Regions from separate parts of the Lysobacter sp. 22409 genome, predicted to be linked through region 1. Evidence: riboswitches for the same ligand, from Rfam matches in the RefSeq annotation. Region 1 holds a riboswitch; the other holds the start of a gene.
What was found. A riboswitch is a leader RNA that binds a small molecule or an ion and turns the genes downstream of it on or off. The one in region 1 is predicted to bind cobalamin.
Positions count from the first base shown of each region.

Region 2: it holds a riboswitch for cobalamin, as region 1 does, so the genes downstream of both, btuB (TonB-dependent vitamin B12 receptor) here and metE (5-methyltetrahydropteroyltriglutamate--homocysteine S-methyltransferase) in region 1, are expected to answer to the same signal.

Region 1 is NZ_JBQEOE010000068.1:8,275-15,730, forward strand. It holds gene ACTJJK_RS22025 (four helix bundle protein) at 1-89, opposite strand, end outside; gene ACTJJK_RS22030 (ribonucleotide-diphosphate reductase subunit beta) at 159-1,205, shown strand; gene ACTJJK_RS22035 (acyl-CoA thioesterase) at 1,320-1,691, shown strand; gene ACTJJK_RS22040 (hypothetical protein) at 1,701-2,324, opposite strand; gene ACTJJK_RS22045 (aldo/keto reductase) at 2,564-3,610, shown strand; gene ACTJJK_RS22050 (hypothetical protein) at 3,650-4,669, opposite strand; gene ACTJJK_RS22055 (hypothetical protein) at 4,903-5,073, opposite strand; cobalamin riboswitch at 5,094-5,300, shown strand; gene metE (5-methyltetrahydropteroyltriglutamate--homocysteine S-methyltransferase) at 5,506-7,456, shown strand, end outside.
Region 2 is NZ_JBQEOE010000006.1:127,960-135,415, forward strand. It holds gene ACTJJK_RS05200 (hypothetical protein) at 1-2,025, shown strand, start outside; gene ACTJJK_RS05205 (hypothetical protein) at 2,027-2,992, shown strand; gene btuB (TonB-dependent vitamin B12 receptor) at 3,095-4,957, opposite strand; cobalamin riboswitch at 5,079-5,325, opposite strand; gene ACTJJK_RS05215 (TfoX/Sxy family protein) at 5,406-5,819, opposite strand; gene ACTJJK_RS05220 (GAF domain-containing protein) at 5,816-6,298, opposite strand; gene bioD (dethiobiotin synthase) at 6,426-7,100, shown strand; gene ACTJJK_RS05230 (phasin family protein) at 7,237-7,456, opposite strand, start outside.

The DNA.
Region 1 (7,456 bases):
TCCATCGCGGGGAGCTGCGTCGAAACGATGCAAACCTGTTCCGCCAGCCTCATGGACTTGTCCCAAATCGTAGTTACTTGGTAGTGCATCGGCTCCTCCCTCACAACAGAGGTTGACTCATCCGCCGCACACCTAAAATCGGAAAACCCCTTATGTCCATGTCAGCGACTTCCCCACTCACTCCTCGCTCCTCTGCACTCGAAACCAAGCTCCTCGATCCCGGTTTCGATCTCACCCTGCGGCCGATGCGCTATCCGCACTTCTACGAGATGTACCGCGATGCGATCCGCAACACCTGGACCGTCGAGGAAGTCGATTTCTCCCAGGACGTCAACGATCTCAAGCACAAGTTCGGCCCGGCCGAGCGGCATTTGATCGAACGCCTGGTCGCGTTCTTCGCCACCGGCGACAGCATCGTCTCCAACAACCTGGTGCTGAACCTGTACCAGCACATTAACGCGCCGGAAGCGCGCATGTACCTGTCGCGGCAGTTGTACGAGGAAGCGCTGCACGTGCAGTTCTACCTGACCCTGCTCGACACCTACCTGCCCGATCCGAACGAGCGCGCCAAGGCCTTCGATGCGGTCGAGAACATCCCCTCGATCCGCGCCAAGGCCGAGTTCTGCTTCCGCTGGATCGACTCGATCCAGGGCCTGCGGCGCATCGAAACCCGCGATCAGCGCCGCCAGTTCCTGCTCAACCTGATCTGCTTCGCCGGCTGCATCGAAGGCCTGTTCTTCTTCGCCGCCTTCGCCTATGTCTATTACCTGCGTTCGCGCGGCCTGCTCAACGGCCTGGCCTCGGGCACCAATTGGGTGTTCCGCGACGAGAGCTGCCACATGGCGTTCGCGTTCGAAGTCATCCGCACCGCCCGCGAGGAAGAGCCCGACCTGTTCGACGCCGACCTGCGCGCGCAGGTGGTGAAGATGTTCGAGGAAGCGGTCGAATGCGAATACCAGTTCGCCCGCGACGTGCTGTCCGGCGGCGTGGTCGGCCTGTCGCTGAAGGACATGCGCCAATACCTGGAATATTGCGCCGACCAGCGCATGGCCCAGCTCGGCATGCCCAAGCATTTCGGCTCGACCAACCCCTTCGCCTTCATGGACCTGCAGGACGTGCAGGAAGTGACCAACTTCTTCGAGCGCCGCGTCTCGGCCTATCAGGTCGGCGTGCAGGGCGAAGTCGCCTTCGACGAAGCGTTTTAAAGCAGAAGCGAGAAATTGGGAGAGAGGAGTGAGTAGAGCGGCTCCGGCCCTTGACTCGCTCCTCGCTCCTCCAACTCACTCCTCACTCCTCACTCCTCGAAGCTCACTGCTCAAATGATCGAAGCGCGCATGACCGAGATCGTCTTCCCCGACCACACCAACCACCTGGGCACGCTGTTCGGCGGCCAGGCGCTGGCATGGATGGACAAGGCCGCCTTCATCGCCGCCTCGCGCTACGCCCGTCGCACGGTGGTCACCGCGCGTTCGGAGCAGATCGACTTCCATACGGCCGTGCCCAAGGGCGCGCTGGTCGAGCTGATCGCGCGCGTGGTCGAGACCGGCCGCACCTCGATGCAGGTCGAAGTCGAGATGCATAAGGAAGACCTGCTGTCGGGCGAGTCGCAACTCGCCACCCGCGGCCGCTTCACCATGATCGCGCTCGACAGCGAGGGCAAACCCACGCCGGTGCCGCCGCTCGCGCGCTGAGGCGCGCGATCAGGGCGCCGTACCGGGCGTCTCCGGCTCAGGCACGATCGTGCCCGTGCAGGCGCCGCTAGGCTGCTCGCACAACACCAGCGCGCGATACGACAAGCCGGCCCAACTGCGGAGCAGGCGCATCCCCAATCGCGGTTTCTGCTGCAGCGACCAATACAGGGGCTGCGAGGTCTCGATGTAGCGCGAGCGATCTGCACCATCGACGGCCGCGCCCTCCGGCTCGAAGCGGAAGCTCACCGTGACGCTCGGGCCGCCGTTCTTGCTCCAATGCTGTTGCCAATGCAGGTTGGCGGTCTTGCCGACCCCCCACTCCTCGCGTCCCCAACGCGCGTTGTAGCGGTCCACCGACCAACCCAGCGCCATCCACATCGCTACCAGCACCATCAGCAAGGGCCCGGCCGCCAGCACGCGCCAGGGCCGCAGACTCGGCCAACGCCCCAGGCGATAAGCGCCACAAGCCAGGCCGGCGATCAGCAACAGGTTCCACGCCCGCCACAAGCCGCTGGGCTCCACCGCGACCGGCCCGCCCCCATCGACCAGGTTCACCATCGTCATGATCAGGGCGACCATAGCCGCGACCCCGATCGCGATCACGGTCATGACCTTCCATTCGGCCATCGTCACCGGGAAATCCTCGCTGACCGGATCCTTCGTGGCCGCGGCTGCTTCTTGCTTCGGCTTCGGCTTCGGCTTCGGCTTCGGTTTCGGTTTCGGTTTCGCTTCCTGCTTCGACATCTGCGCTCCATCGCCGCAAGCCGCGGCCGACATCAGGGTTACCCGGCGCGCGCCCGGAAGCAAGTTGCGGATATTTCGCCGGCACGGCGCTGCCTAGACTCGTGGCTCCCCCTCGATGGAACCACGACATGCGCTTGGACGATTACCGCACCCTGGGCCGCTCCGGCCTGCGCGTCAGCCCGCTCTGCCTCGGCACGATGACCTTCGGCAACGACTGGGGTTGGGGCAGCGACGCCGACGAAGCGCGCAGCGTGTTCGACGCCTACCTCGAACGCGGCGGCAACTTCATCGACACCGCCAACCTCTACACCGGCGGCAGTTCGGAAAGCCTGATCGGCGAATTCGCCCACGGCCGCCGCGATGCGCTGGTGATCGCGACCAAGTTTTCGCTGTGCATGAATCCCGGCGACCCCAATGCCGGCGGCAACCACCGCAAGAACCTGCGCCAGTCGGTCGAAGCCAGTCTGCGCCGGCTCGGCAGCGACTACATCGACCTGCTGTATCTGCACGCCTGGGATGCGACCACGCCGGCCGAGGAAGTGATGCGCGGCTTCGACGATCTGGTCCGCGCCGGCAAGGTCTTGTATGCGGGCGTGTCGGACCTTCCGGCCTGGCAGGCCGCGCGCATGCAGACCCTGGCCGAACTGCGCGGTTGGTCGCCGCTGATCGCCTTGCAGACCGAGTACAGCCTGGCCCAGCGCGACAGCGAGCGCGAACTGCTGCCGATGGCGGCCGAACTCGGGCTCGGCGTCACCGCCTGGTCGCCGCTGGCCTCGGGCGTATTGACCGGCAAGTACACGCAGGCCGACCTCGATGCCGGCAGCGCCGAAGGCCGCCGCGCGGTGGCGATCGGCAACGGCGCCCTGACCGAACGCGCCCTCGTCATCGCCGAGACGGTCAAGGCGGTCGCGGCCGAACTCGAACGGCCGCCGGCGCAGATCGCCCTGGCCTGGTTGCTGCGCCGGCCCGGCGCGGTGGCGCCGGTGATCGGCGCACGCACCCTGGCGCAGTTGCAGGAGAACCTCGGCGCGCTCGACATCGAATTCGACGAGGCGCAACAGCGTCGGCTCGACGACGCCAGCGCAATCCAGCTCGGCTTCCCGCACGATTTCCTCGCTCTGCCCGGCATCCGCCAGGTGATGTTCGGCGGCGCGCGGGTCGAACGCCGCTGGTGAGCGCCCGGCGGGGTCGAGCTCGCGCGGCGCGCACGACGGCTATTCGGCGCTCTTGTTGGAACGCTTCTTCGACGCGCCCGCAGTGGCCGGCGCGTCGGCATCGGCGCCTGCGTCGTCCGGCAGCGGCAGGCGCCGCAGGTCGCGGGCGTACAGATCGGCCGGACTGTCGGAGGGGCAGGTCTCGTCCGGGAAGCCGAACTGTTCCTGCAAGGCTTTTGCGCATTCCGGCATGGAGGCGAAGTTTTTGCCGGTGGCCATGCACTGCGCGTCGAAATCGCGGCGGAAGGCTTCGCGGCGGCGGACGAAGTCCTCGCCGCACTTGCGGGTCAGGCGGATGCGGTCGAGGTCGTCCTGGGCGGCGTTGGTGCCGTCGAGGCCGAACTGCTTGAGCTCGTCCACCGTCAACACGCGCAGGTCGCGGTTGGCGATGGTCATCATCAGGTCGGCGACGCCGGTGGCGACGCCGTTGCGTTCCAGATAATCGCGCACCTGCTGGTTGATCGCCTTGAGTTCGCGGCTGAGTTCGGCGCGCGAGGTCGCGGTCGAGCGGTCGCGCATCAGCCGGTGGATGCCGACCTTGCCTTCGATCGAGCGAGTGTCGCCGGCGGCCAGCACCAAGACGCAGGCGCTATGGCAGACCGAATCCTCGCGCACCCAGATCGCCCAACCCGATTCGGCGATCGAGTCGCCGGCGCGGATCGCTTCCTCGACGTGACCGCCGCTGGAGTCGATGTCGAGGATGCGGGTCTGGATTTCCATGCGTGTGGCCATCGCCGCCACGCGCTGCACCAGCGCGGTGAAGCCGGCGCCGATCTTGCCCTGGTAGTGCAGGCGCACCACGCCGCTGGCCTGGCACGGCGACAAGGCGTCGACCAGGCTGAAGAAGTCCAGCGCAGTCAGCGGTTTTCCGTCGCCGAAACGCGGGTAGTCGTATTCGCAGCTGATCTTGGCCACGCCGCCGTCGAGCTTGGCCGGCGGCCAATAGGTGCCCTGCAGGATGTCGGTCTCGCTCGACGCGTCCGCGGCGGCGACCTTGGGCGACTCGTTCTGGCTGCCCATGGTGACCGGCTCGGACCGGGCCGGCGGCGGCGCGGCGGAATCCCTCCCGCAAGCCGCCAGTCCGAGCAGGCACAAGGTCAGCGCAAACGTCCTTCTGAAAAGCATGTTCCACCCATCGGAGTCGGGATCGCGCGGGCCGTCCTGGACCCGCGCTGCGCATCGTCGCCACAGCACGAACGTTAGCCCCAGGGCCCGCCAAGCTCAACGGCAGGAGGTCATGGCGTTCGCGCCCGTCAGCGTGCCGACATCATCGTCGGCGGCGCATGAACGGCAGCCGGGGAAACCCCGGCCGCGGCGCCGTCGCCGGCTGCGGCCACAAATCGCAAACCGGGTCCACGCATCGCGATCGCGGCGATTGACTTCGCCGGTCGCGCTGCGTAGCTTGGCGGCGTGATGGTGAACATCGCTTCATGCAGATGAAGCGATGTGACAAATCGCCACCGGTTCGCACCGGCGGCGGTTAGAGGGAATCCGGTGCGGACGCCACGTCCAATTCCGGAGCTGCCCCGCAGCGGTATAGGGAACGAACTTCGTCAGGCACTGGGAGCGATCCCGGGAAGCGACGGACAGTAGGAGGCGCCTCGTGCTCCATGCCCCAAGCCCGAAGACCTGCCATGACCGGAAGGCTCGCCTTCCGTCCGACTCCGGCCCGCAAGGCGTCGGCGCTGCGTCCGGGCCCGTCCCGGCGCGGGCCGCGTCGTGCGCGCCGGTTCGCCCGCGGGGGCGAAGGTCGACACCAAGGGTTGTGGCGAAGCCGGGCGCGCGAGCGTCGGGCCGGCGCAGCCGTGGTCTCCTTCGTTGCCCTGCGCCATGCCCACGCATCGCAGGTAATCATCATGATCAGCGTCACCCATCTCGGCTTCCCGCGCATAGGCGCGCGGCGCGAGCTCAAGCTGGCCCTCGAATCGTTCTGGAAAGGCGACACGCCGGCCCAGGCGCTGCACGACACCGCCCACGGCCTGCGCGAACGCCATTGGCAACTGGCGCGGCAGGCCGGCGCCGACGTCGTGCCGTGCAACGATTTCTCCCTTTACGACCACGTCCTCGATACCGCCGTTCTGTTCGACGCGATCCCGGCGCCGTACCGCGAGGTCTACGACGAAAACCCGCTGACCGGCTACTTCGCCCTCGCCCGCGGCCTGCAGGACGGCCGTCGCGACCTGCACGCGCTCGAGATGACCAAGTGGTTCGACACCAACTACCACTATCTGGTCCCGCAGTTCGAGCGCGACCAGCGCTTCGTCCTGCGCGGCGACAAGCCGCTGGCGGAACTGGCCCAGGCGCGCGCGCTCGGCATCCAGGCGCGGCCGGTGCTGCTCGGCCCGGTGTCCTTCCTCAAGCTCGGCAAGCGCAGCGACGGCGGCGACCCGCGCGAGCTGCTCGATGCCCTGCTGCCGGCCTATGCCGAATTGCTCGGCAAGCTCAAGGCGGCGGGCGCCGACTGGGTCCAGCTCGATGAGCCGGCTCTGGTGCTCGACCTCGACGACGACGATCGCGACGCCTATCGCCGCGCTTATGCGGCCCTGGCCGAAGCCGACGCGCCGCAACGCCTGCTGACGACTTACTTCGGCGGCCTCGGCGACAACGCCGCCCTCGCCGCCCGCCTGCCGGTGCAAGGCCTGCACGTCGACCTGGTGCGCGCGCCGCAGCAGTTGGAAAGCGTGCTGCCGCTGTTGCCGGACGACCGCGTCCTCAGCCTCGGCGTGGTCGACGGCCGCAACATCTGGCGCGCCGATCTCGACGCCGCGCTGAGCCTGGCCCGCCGCGCCGGCGATCGCGCGCAATGGCTGGCGCCGTCGTGCTCGCTGTTGCACGTGCCGACCGACCTGGAACTGGAACGCAAGCTGCCCGCACCGCTGCGTCACTGGATGGCCTATGCGCGGCAGAAGATCGAGGAACTGCGCCTGCTCGCCGATGCCCTCACCGGCAGCGCCGACGCCAACCGCGACCTCGCCACCGCCGCCAGCGCGCGCGCTGCGCGCCTGGCCTCGCCGTTGCTGCGCAATGCCGAGGTGCGCAAGCGCCTGGCCGCGGTCGAACCGGCCATGACCCGGCGCGCCTCGCCCTACCCGCAACGCGCCAAGGTACAGGCGCAGCGCCTCGGCCTGCCGCTGTTCCCGACCACCACCATCGGCTCGTTCCCGCAGACCGCCGAAGTGCGGCGCGCGCGTGCCGAGCACAAGGCCGGCAAGATCGACGACGCGGCTTACCGGACCTTCCTGGAGAACGAGACCAAGCTGTGCCTGCGCGAGCAGGAAGCGCTGGGCATCGACGTGCTGGTGCACGGCGAGTTCGAACGCAACGACATGGTCGAGTACTTCGGCGAGCAACTCGACGGTTTCGCCTTCACCGCCCACGGCTGGGTGCAGAGCTACGGCTCGCGCTGCGTCAAGCCGCCGGTGCTGTTCGGCGACGTGGTCCGGCCGCAGGCGATGACCGTCGACTGGACCCGTTACGCGCAGGCGCAAACCCAGCGGCCGGTCAAAGGCATGCTGACCGGACCGGTGACGATCCTGCAGTGGTCCTTCGTCCGCGACGATCAGCCGCGCGCCGACAGCTGCCGCCAGATCGCCCTGGCCCTGCGCCAGGAAGTGCTGGACCTGGAAGCGGCCGGCATCGCCATCGTCCAGATCGACGAACCGGCCCTGCGCGAAGGCCTGCCGCTGCGTCGCGCCGACTGGCCGGCCTACCTGGCCTGGGCCGGGGAAAGCTTCCGTCTCGCCGCCAGCGGCGTCGGCGATGCGACCCAGATCCACACCCACATGTGCTACGCCGAGTTCAACGACA
Region 2 (7,456 bases), on a different contig from region 1:
AGCGGCACTACGACCGGCACCGGCGGCGGCACCGGCGGCACAGCGCCGACCGCGCCGCAGATCCAGCCGGCCGCGCTCGCGGTCGAATTGCAGGAACCCACGCCCTTGCCCGCGGGACAGTCGGTCACCCACACGCCGGCCGCGAACGGCTTAGCCGAAACCATCACCGTGACCGGCGCCGGCGCGGTGGTGAAAGTCGAGAGCCAAGTGGTGACGCCGGATGCGCAGGGGCGCATCTCCGTCACCGTCAATCCCGACTCGAGCAAACTCATCGAAGTCGAATGGCCGGCGGCGACGCAGGAGCAGACCTTCGGCCTGTTCTTCGACTTCGACAAGCCGGCCGCTGCCGGCTGGCGGCTCAATCCGCCGTCGCAGCAATACCGCGCCTATGTGGAAAACACCACGACCGATCCGCGCTACCGCGATGCTTCCGGCACCTTGCGCATCGAGGGCGACGGCAACTGGAGCGGCCCCGAACGCGGCGCCGCACGCCTGGAGGCCTGGGTGCGCAGCCTGCCCGCGCCGCGTAACGTGCGTCTGGAAGCGTACGCCAGCCACGAGCACGTGAGCGGCGCGAACGAAACGCAGCGCAATGCGCACAACCAGGCGCTGTCGCAGCGGCGGCTGGAAGTCGCTGCCGCGGTGGTGCGCCGCGGCGGCGGCAACTTCACCATCACCCCGGCCAACGCGCACGGCGACAGCCCGGCCAGCGGACGTCCGGGCTCGCATTCGGCGATGGGCGGCGACCCGGACAATCGCGTCGTCCATGTCATCGGCCGGGTCGCCGGCACCACGCCGAGCCGCTGGCGCGGACGTCTGGCCCGGCCGGCTTCGATCACGCCACAACCGCAACCGCAGCCCCAGCCGCAACCGCAACCCCAGCCTCAGCCTCAGCCTCAGCCTCAGCCGCAACCGCAACCGCAACCGCAACCGACGGTGCCGACGCCGCCGACCGCGATGAGCCTGTCGCTGAAGCTCAAGTTCGTGCGCCAGGAAGAGCGCAAGAAACTGACCCTGCGCTACAACCGCGCTGAGGCCACGCGCCGCACGTATGCCCCGCAAGGCTTCTTCGGCTTGATGCTCGGCGATCTCAGCGACAAGTCGAAGTACTTCAAGGAAATCGACCTCGACGATCCGTTCTTCCGCCAGTTCGCGGTCGAAGCCAGCATGCCGATCGCGTTCGAGCCGATCAATTTGTTGTCGGCGCAGGTGGCGCTGGATTACGGCGACAAGAGCAAGCCGCGCGATCACAAGCATGCCGACTTCGTGTTCGGGCCGGGCGAAACCGGGGTCAAGCGCTTCGAGGTGTTCATGAACGCCACGCGCGACATCGACTACGACGCGTCGTATCAGTACCACTTCGACCCGCAGTCCGACTGGGCCGCCGACCGAACCTCGTACACGATCCCGGCCGCCTCGACCGAAGACCGGACCATGTTCGTGAACCCCTACGAGCACGTCGAGTTCCGCCATATCGAAGCGATCCCGGGCGATATCGACTGGGACGTGGTCGACTCGATCGACGTCAAGCTGCAGGCGCGCGGTTACTCGCAGCCCGAGCCGAAGACCACCTTGAAGCTGACCAAGGAGTCCGGCCCCAAGACCTGGCGCCTGCGCGGCGCCAAGCCAGGCCCGGCCAACCGCGGCGTGACCTATCAGCTGGTGCAGCGGCGCAAGGGCGTGGCCAATCCGGACCCGGCGACGCCGCCGGTCGAGCTCGACGTGCCGCAGCTGATCGTCCACGACAGCTTCGAGGATGCCTTGCAGCTCGAGTTCATCCCGGTGTTCGACCCGGCCATGGTCAAGCGCGTCTACATCGACGTGAAGTACGAGGACGGCGCCTACAAGCGCAACGAACGCATCGAGATGGCCGGCAGCCAGACCGACCCGGTCAAGCTGCGCATCGCCCTGAAGAACAAGGACCTGCGCAATTACCGTCGGCGCTTCACCTTCGTCGGCATGCAGGGACAGTTCGATCAGCGCGCCTGGGTCGCCGAGACCGAAGAACTGGTCGCGGTGCAGTGACATGCGCAGCGATACCGTTATCGACACGCGCGGCGATACCGAAGCGGCCTGGCTCGCGCCGATGCAGCAAAGCCTCGGTGCCGACATCGCCGGCCCGGTCGCCGCCACCTTGCGGCGACTCGGCACGGTGCTGCCGGCGCAGGCCGCCGCCGCCGCTGGCCTGCTGGGCGGCGTACTCGCGCCGCTCGGCCGTTCGGTCTGGCCGGAAGTGGCCGGCAGTTTCAGCAGCCTGACCAATACCGGCATGCCGGTCGAATTCTCCTGGAGCTCGCGCGAGCCGGTGGTGCGGTGGGCGACCGAAGTCGCCGCGCCGGAAGTGGCCGATCGCGAGCGGCTCCTGCTTGCGGCACAGGCCTTGGATTGGCAAGGCGATTTGGGACCTTGGCTGGACCTGCAGCGCGAAGGTGCGATGAGCTTCGGGGCGTGGGCGGCGGCGCGCCATGGAGAAGGCACGGCGACCAAGCTCTACGTCGACCTGCCCGATGGGCGTTTACCCGCGGCCTGGCGCGACAAGCATGTGTTGTTCCGTTCGAACCTGATGAGCTGGCGTCTGAGCGGAGTGAACTGCGACGGCAGCGTCGAGTTCTACGCGCGCGCACAGGAACTCGATTGGCGTGCCTTGCAAGGGATGGCAGGTGCGGTGCTCGGCGACAGCGCCGCGATGATGGCCATGCTTGCCCGGGTCGTGCCAGGTTCGGAGTTGCCGCGGCCGAGCGGTATCAGCCTGTCGTTCTCGGCCGACGGTTCGCCGCGTGCGTTGAGTTGGTTCGTCGTGGCCAAGGCGATGTTCCGCGACGATGCCGAAGTGACGGCCAAGCTGCGCAGTCTCGCCGACGGCGTGCCGGCGCAGCTTTACGAGGCCTTGGCGGCCGGGCCGGAGGACGGGCGCTGGCGCCACGGCATGATCGGCGTGGTCGCCGACATCGCCGGCCGCAGTTGGGTGCAATGCGGGCTGCGGCCGACCTGAGCCTGCGTTCGTCGGTCGTGGGTGTTTCTGCGCCAAAAACAAAAAGCCCGGCGATGCCGGGCTTTTTGTCGACGCTCGACGATCCGCAGATCGGTCGACCGCTCAGTTGACCGGTGCGTAGCGCAGGGTCAGGAACCACTCGCGGCCGGGCTGATTGAAGTACGAAGAGGTTTCGTACTCGCGGTCGAACACGTTGGCCACGCGCGCCTGCAGACTCAGCGCGGGGGTGATCGCGTACTCGGCGCGCAGGTCGAGGGTGCCGTAGCCGCCCAGGCGGGTGCTGTTGGCGACGTCGTCGTAGCGCGAACCCGAGCCGACCGCGGTCGCACCGAAGCGGAACTTGCCGAAGCTGCGGTCCAGGTCGATGCGCGCGCTGTGCTTGGCCCGGCGCGGCAGGTCGTTGCCCTGGTAGAAGCCGGCGCGGTTTTCGGTGTCGAGGAAGCTCGCGCTCGCCGCCAAGGTCCATTGCGCGAACGTGGTGTCGATGCCGATCTCGGCGCCGCGCATGCGCGCGCGGTCGATGTTGTTGGGCAGGTTGATCGACGAGTCGTAGGTAATCAGATCGTCGGCGCGGGTGTCGAAGCCGTCGATGCGGGCGTTGAAACGCTCGCCGCGATAGGCCAGGCCGAGCTCCCAGGTCTTGGACTCTTCCGGGCGCAGGGTCGCGTTGCCGAAGAACGGGTAATACAGCTCGTTGAAGGTCGGCGCCTTGAACGCGGTGCCGTAGCCGACGGTGACGCGCCAGCGCTCGGCGAAGTTCAGGCCCCAGGCCGCGCCGCCGGTGGTGTGGCCGCCGAACTGTTCGTTGTCGTCGCGGCGCAGGCTGGCCTCGAACGACTGCGCGCCGAAGCGGCCCTGGTACTGGACGAAGCCGGCCTTGTTGTCGCGCTCGCTTTCGTCGTACACGGTGTCGCTGTCGACGCGGTCGCGCAGCCAATCGAAGCCCGCGGTCAGCACGTGGCCTTCGGCCAGGGTGAAGTCGCCCTGCAAGGTCGCACTGTCGCGATCGGTCTTGAAGAACCCCATTGGCACTTCGCCGAGGAAATTATCCGAGCTGTCGACGTTGCGGCCGGCCAGCAACTGCAGGTGAATGGTTTCCGACGGACGCCATTGCAGCTTGCCGCCGATCACCTGCTGCACGGTCTCGGAGCGGTTGACGAAGCTGCCGTCGTAATCGTTCTCGCCTTCCGCGCGCAGCGCCTGGCCTTCGATGCTCCACTGTTCGTTGAACTCGAGGCCGCCGCGCAGAGACAGGGCGTGGTTTTCGTAACCGTCGCGGTCGGGCTCGTCGGTGAAGCAGCCGGCGAACACCGGGAAGCCGGCGCCGCGGCAGGCGTTGATGCCCTCGGTCTTGCGGAAGCTGTAGTCGGCGCCGAACCAGCCGCGCTCGCTGCGACCGCCGAAGCCGGTGCCGAATTCGAGGCTGTCGTTGCTGCCGCCGCCGACGTGCACGCGCGGCGCGAAGCCCTGCTTCTCGCGGCGGGTGAACACCTGGATCACGCCGCCGATGGCGTCGGCGCCGTACAGGCTCGAACGCGGGCCGCGCACGATCTCGATGCGGTCGATCAGTGCCAGCGGCAGGTCTTGCAGCGCGGCCAGGCCCGAGGTCGGCGAGCCGACGCGGATGCCGTCGACCAGCACCAACACGTGGTCGGACTCGCTGCCGCGCAGGAACAGGGTGGTGAGCTTGCCGGCGCCGCCCTGGTTGGAAATGCTGATGCCGGCGCGGCCGCGCAGCAGGTCGTTGAGGTCGCGCGCCTGGCTGCGCTGGATGGTCTCGCGGTCGAGCACGTCGACCGGGGTCAGGGTGTCGTTGACGCTGACCGCGGTGCGGTTGGCGGTGACCACCACCTCGTCGAGGTCGGTGGCGTCGCCGGCCGGAGCGGCGAGGGCGGCGGTGGGCAGCGCCAGCGCACAGGCGATGGCAAGCGACAGATTCAGGGCGTACGTGTTCGGGGCGGACATGGGTAAAGCTCCAGCGCGCGCACCCGGAGGCGCGCGACGACGACGGCGGAAGGCGGTTGCGAGGAGGCAGCGGGCCGTGCAGACAGCCGGATAGCAGCCGCCGCGACGCCCTCCGCATCGCAACCTGTGGCGCCTCAAGGCCGGTCTCCGGACTCGCAAGCGCAGCGCCGACGCGGGGTCGGGCTGCCGATCGCGGCGCCTTCCCGTGCCGAGCACAGTGGCGGTTGCCGCGATCTGTCTTGCTTACCGTTGCGGGGGCAGTGCCGGACTGGCGCCGATCCTCCCGCAGGAGAGGGCGCGTCACCGGCTTCCCGTTTCAACCCGGCGATGGAGAAAGCCGCCGGGTCACCTTGAAGCGGTGCGCAGTCTACGCGAAGCCGGCGCCCGGGGCCAAAGCCGCGGGCGGGCGGAGCGGCCGGCCGGAGGGGGCGCAGCGGCGCCGACGGGCTCAGTCGCGCCCGTCGTCCTCGTCGTGGCCGCCGGGGCGGTCGTCGTCGTCCAGGCCGTTGCCGTCCAGACCGCCGCCCTCGAATGCGTCGTGGCGTTCTTCGGCGTGCACGGTGGTGTGCACCGGCGCGGCGGCCGGCTTGTTGCGCGGCGGCGGCAGCAGCGCGGTCGCGGCTTCGGCGGCCTGGATCAGCTGTTGTCGGCGTTCGTCGCTGATCTCCTGCCAATGGCAGTCCAGCAGCGCGCCTTCGATCGCGTACAGCAGGTTGAGCGTCGGCTTGAAGCCGGCGCGCTTGACGCGCATGAAGGCCTCGACCGTGCCGATCGCGGAGATGTCCTCGTGCGTGCGCAGGCCGACCTGGCGCAGCCAGGCCGCGCTCTTGGGGCCGATGTTGCGCATCTTCGGCGCGGTCATGCCAGCGCCTCCACGTACACGCGCGCCAGCGCTTCCAGGCCGGCCTGGTCGTCGGCATCGAAACGGTCCGGAACCGGGCTGTCGAGGTCGAACACGCCGATCAGGGAATCGCCGTGGACCAGCGGCACCACCACTTCCGAACGCGAGGCGGCATCGCAGGCGATGTGGCCGGGGAAGGCGTGCACGTCGGCGACGCGTTGGGTCTGGCGGGTCGAGGCGGCCGCGCCGCACACGCCCTTGTCGAGCGGAATGCGCACGCACGCCGGCAAGCCCTGGAACGGGCCGACCACGAGTTCTTCGCCGTCGTAGAAATAGAAGCCGACCCAGTTGAGTTCCGGCAGGGCATGGCTGACCAACGCCGACAGGTTGGCGGCATTGGCGATACGGTCGCGTTCGCCGTCGAGCAAACCGCGCGCCTGGGCGAGCAGCTGCGCGTATTGCTCGGGCTTGTCGCCCGATAGTGCGGAGGTTTTAAACATCATCGGAGTGTAACAGCGGCATCCGCCGCCACTACCATGGTGGACTCCACGCCCCAGGGAAAAGCGCGAGATGAGTCACACCCAGCCCCCGGTGGAGGCCGGCTCCCGACCAACGGCCGCGTCCGCGGTGTTTCCGCGCGGCGTGTTCGTCACCGGCACCGACACCGGCATCGGCAAGTCGGTGGCCAGCGCGAGCTTGTTGCACGCCTTGCGCGCGCGCGGGCTGCGCGCGGTCGGCATGAAGCCGGTGGCGAGCGGTTGCGAACGCACGCCCGAGGGTTGGCGCAACGAGGACGCCTTGCTGTTGCAAGCGGCCAGTGCGCCGAGACCGCACTACGACGACGTCAATCCCTACGCCTTGCCGCAGCCGTTGGCGCCGGAACTCGCCGCCGCGCAGGCCGGCGTCGAGATCGCGCTCGCGACGATCCTCGCCGCGCATGCGCGCTTGGCGGCGCAGTCGGACACGGTGGTGGTCGAAGGCGTCGGCGGTTGGGCCGCGCCGATCAGCGCCACGCTCGACCAGATCGACCTGGTGCGCGCGCTGGACCTGCCGGTGGTGTTGGTGGTCGGCCTGCGCCTGGGCGCGATCAATCACGCGCGTTTGAGTGCGCGCGCGATCCAGGCCGACGGCGCCCGCCTGGTCGGCTGGATCGCCAACGACATCGACCCGCAGATGGCGCGCGCCGACGACAACTTCGAGATCCTGTGCCGGCGTCTGCCGGTGCCGTGCTGGGGGCGTCTGCCGTATCTCGCTTCGCCCGATCCGCAGGCCCTGGCGGGGCGCTTGCAGCCGTTGTCCTAGCGCGGCGATCGCTCTGCAGTCCGCCTGCGATCCGTGGCGACGGCGAAGGCCGAATCGCGGGCAACAAAAAACCCGGCAGCCGAAGCTGCCGGGTTTTTCGTATCCGCCATGACGGCCGGAGAGAGAGACGGTGCGCTTACTTGGTCGCGGCAGCAGCCGGAGCCGTCGCCTTCGCCGCGGCCTTGGCGGCCTTCTCGACGTTGGCCTGGGTGGCCTTGGCAGCGGTTTCGATCTGCGACTTGGCCAACTCGGCGATCGCTTCGTTGGTCTTCACGGTGCGGCCGAAAGCTTCCTGGCCGGTGCTGACAGCGCGCTCGACGTTTTCGCGAGCGATCTGCGCGCCCTTCGGCCACAGG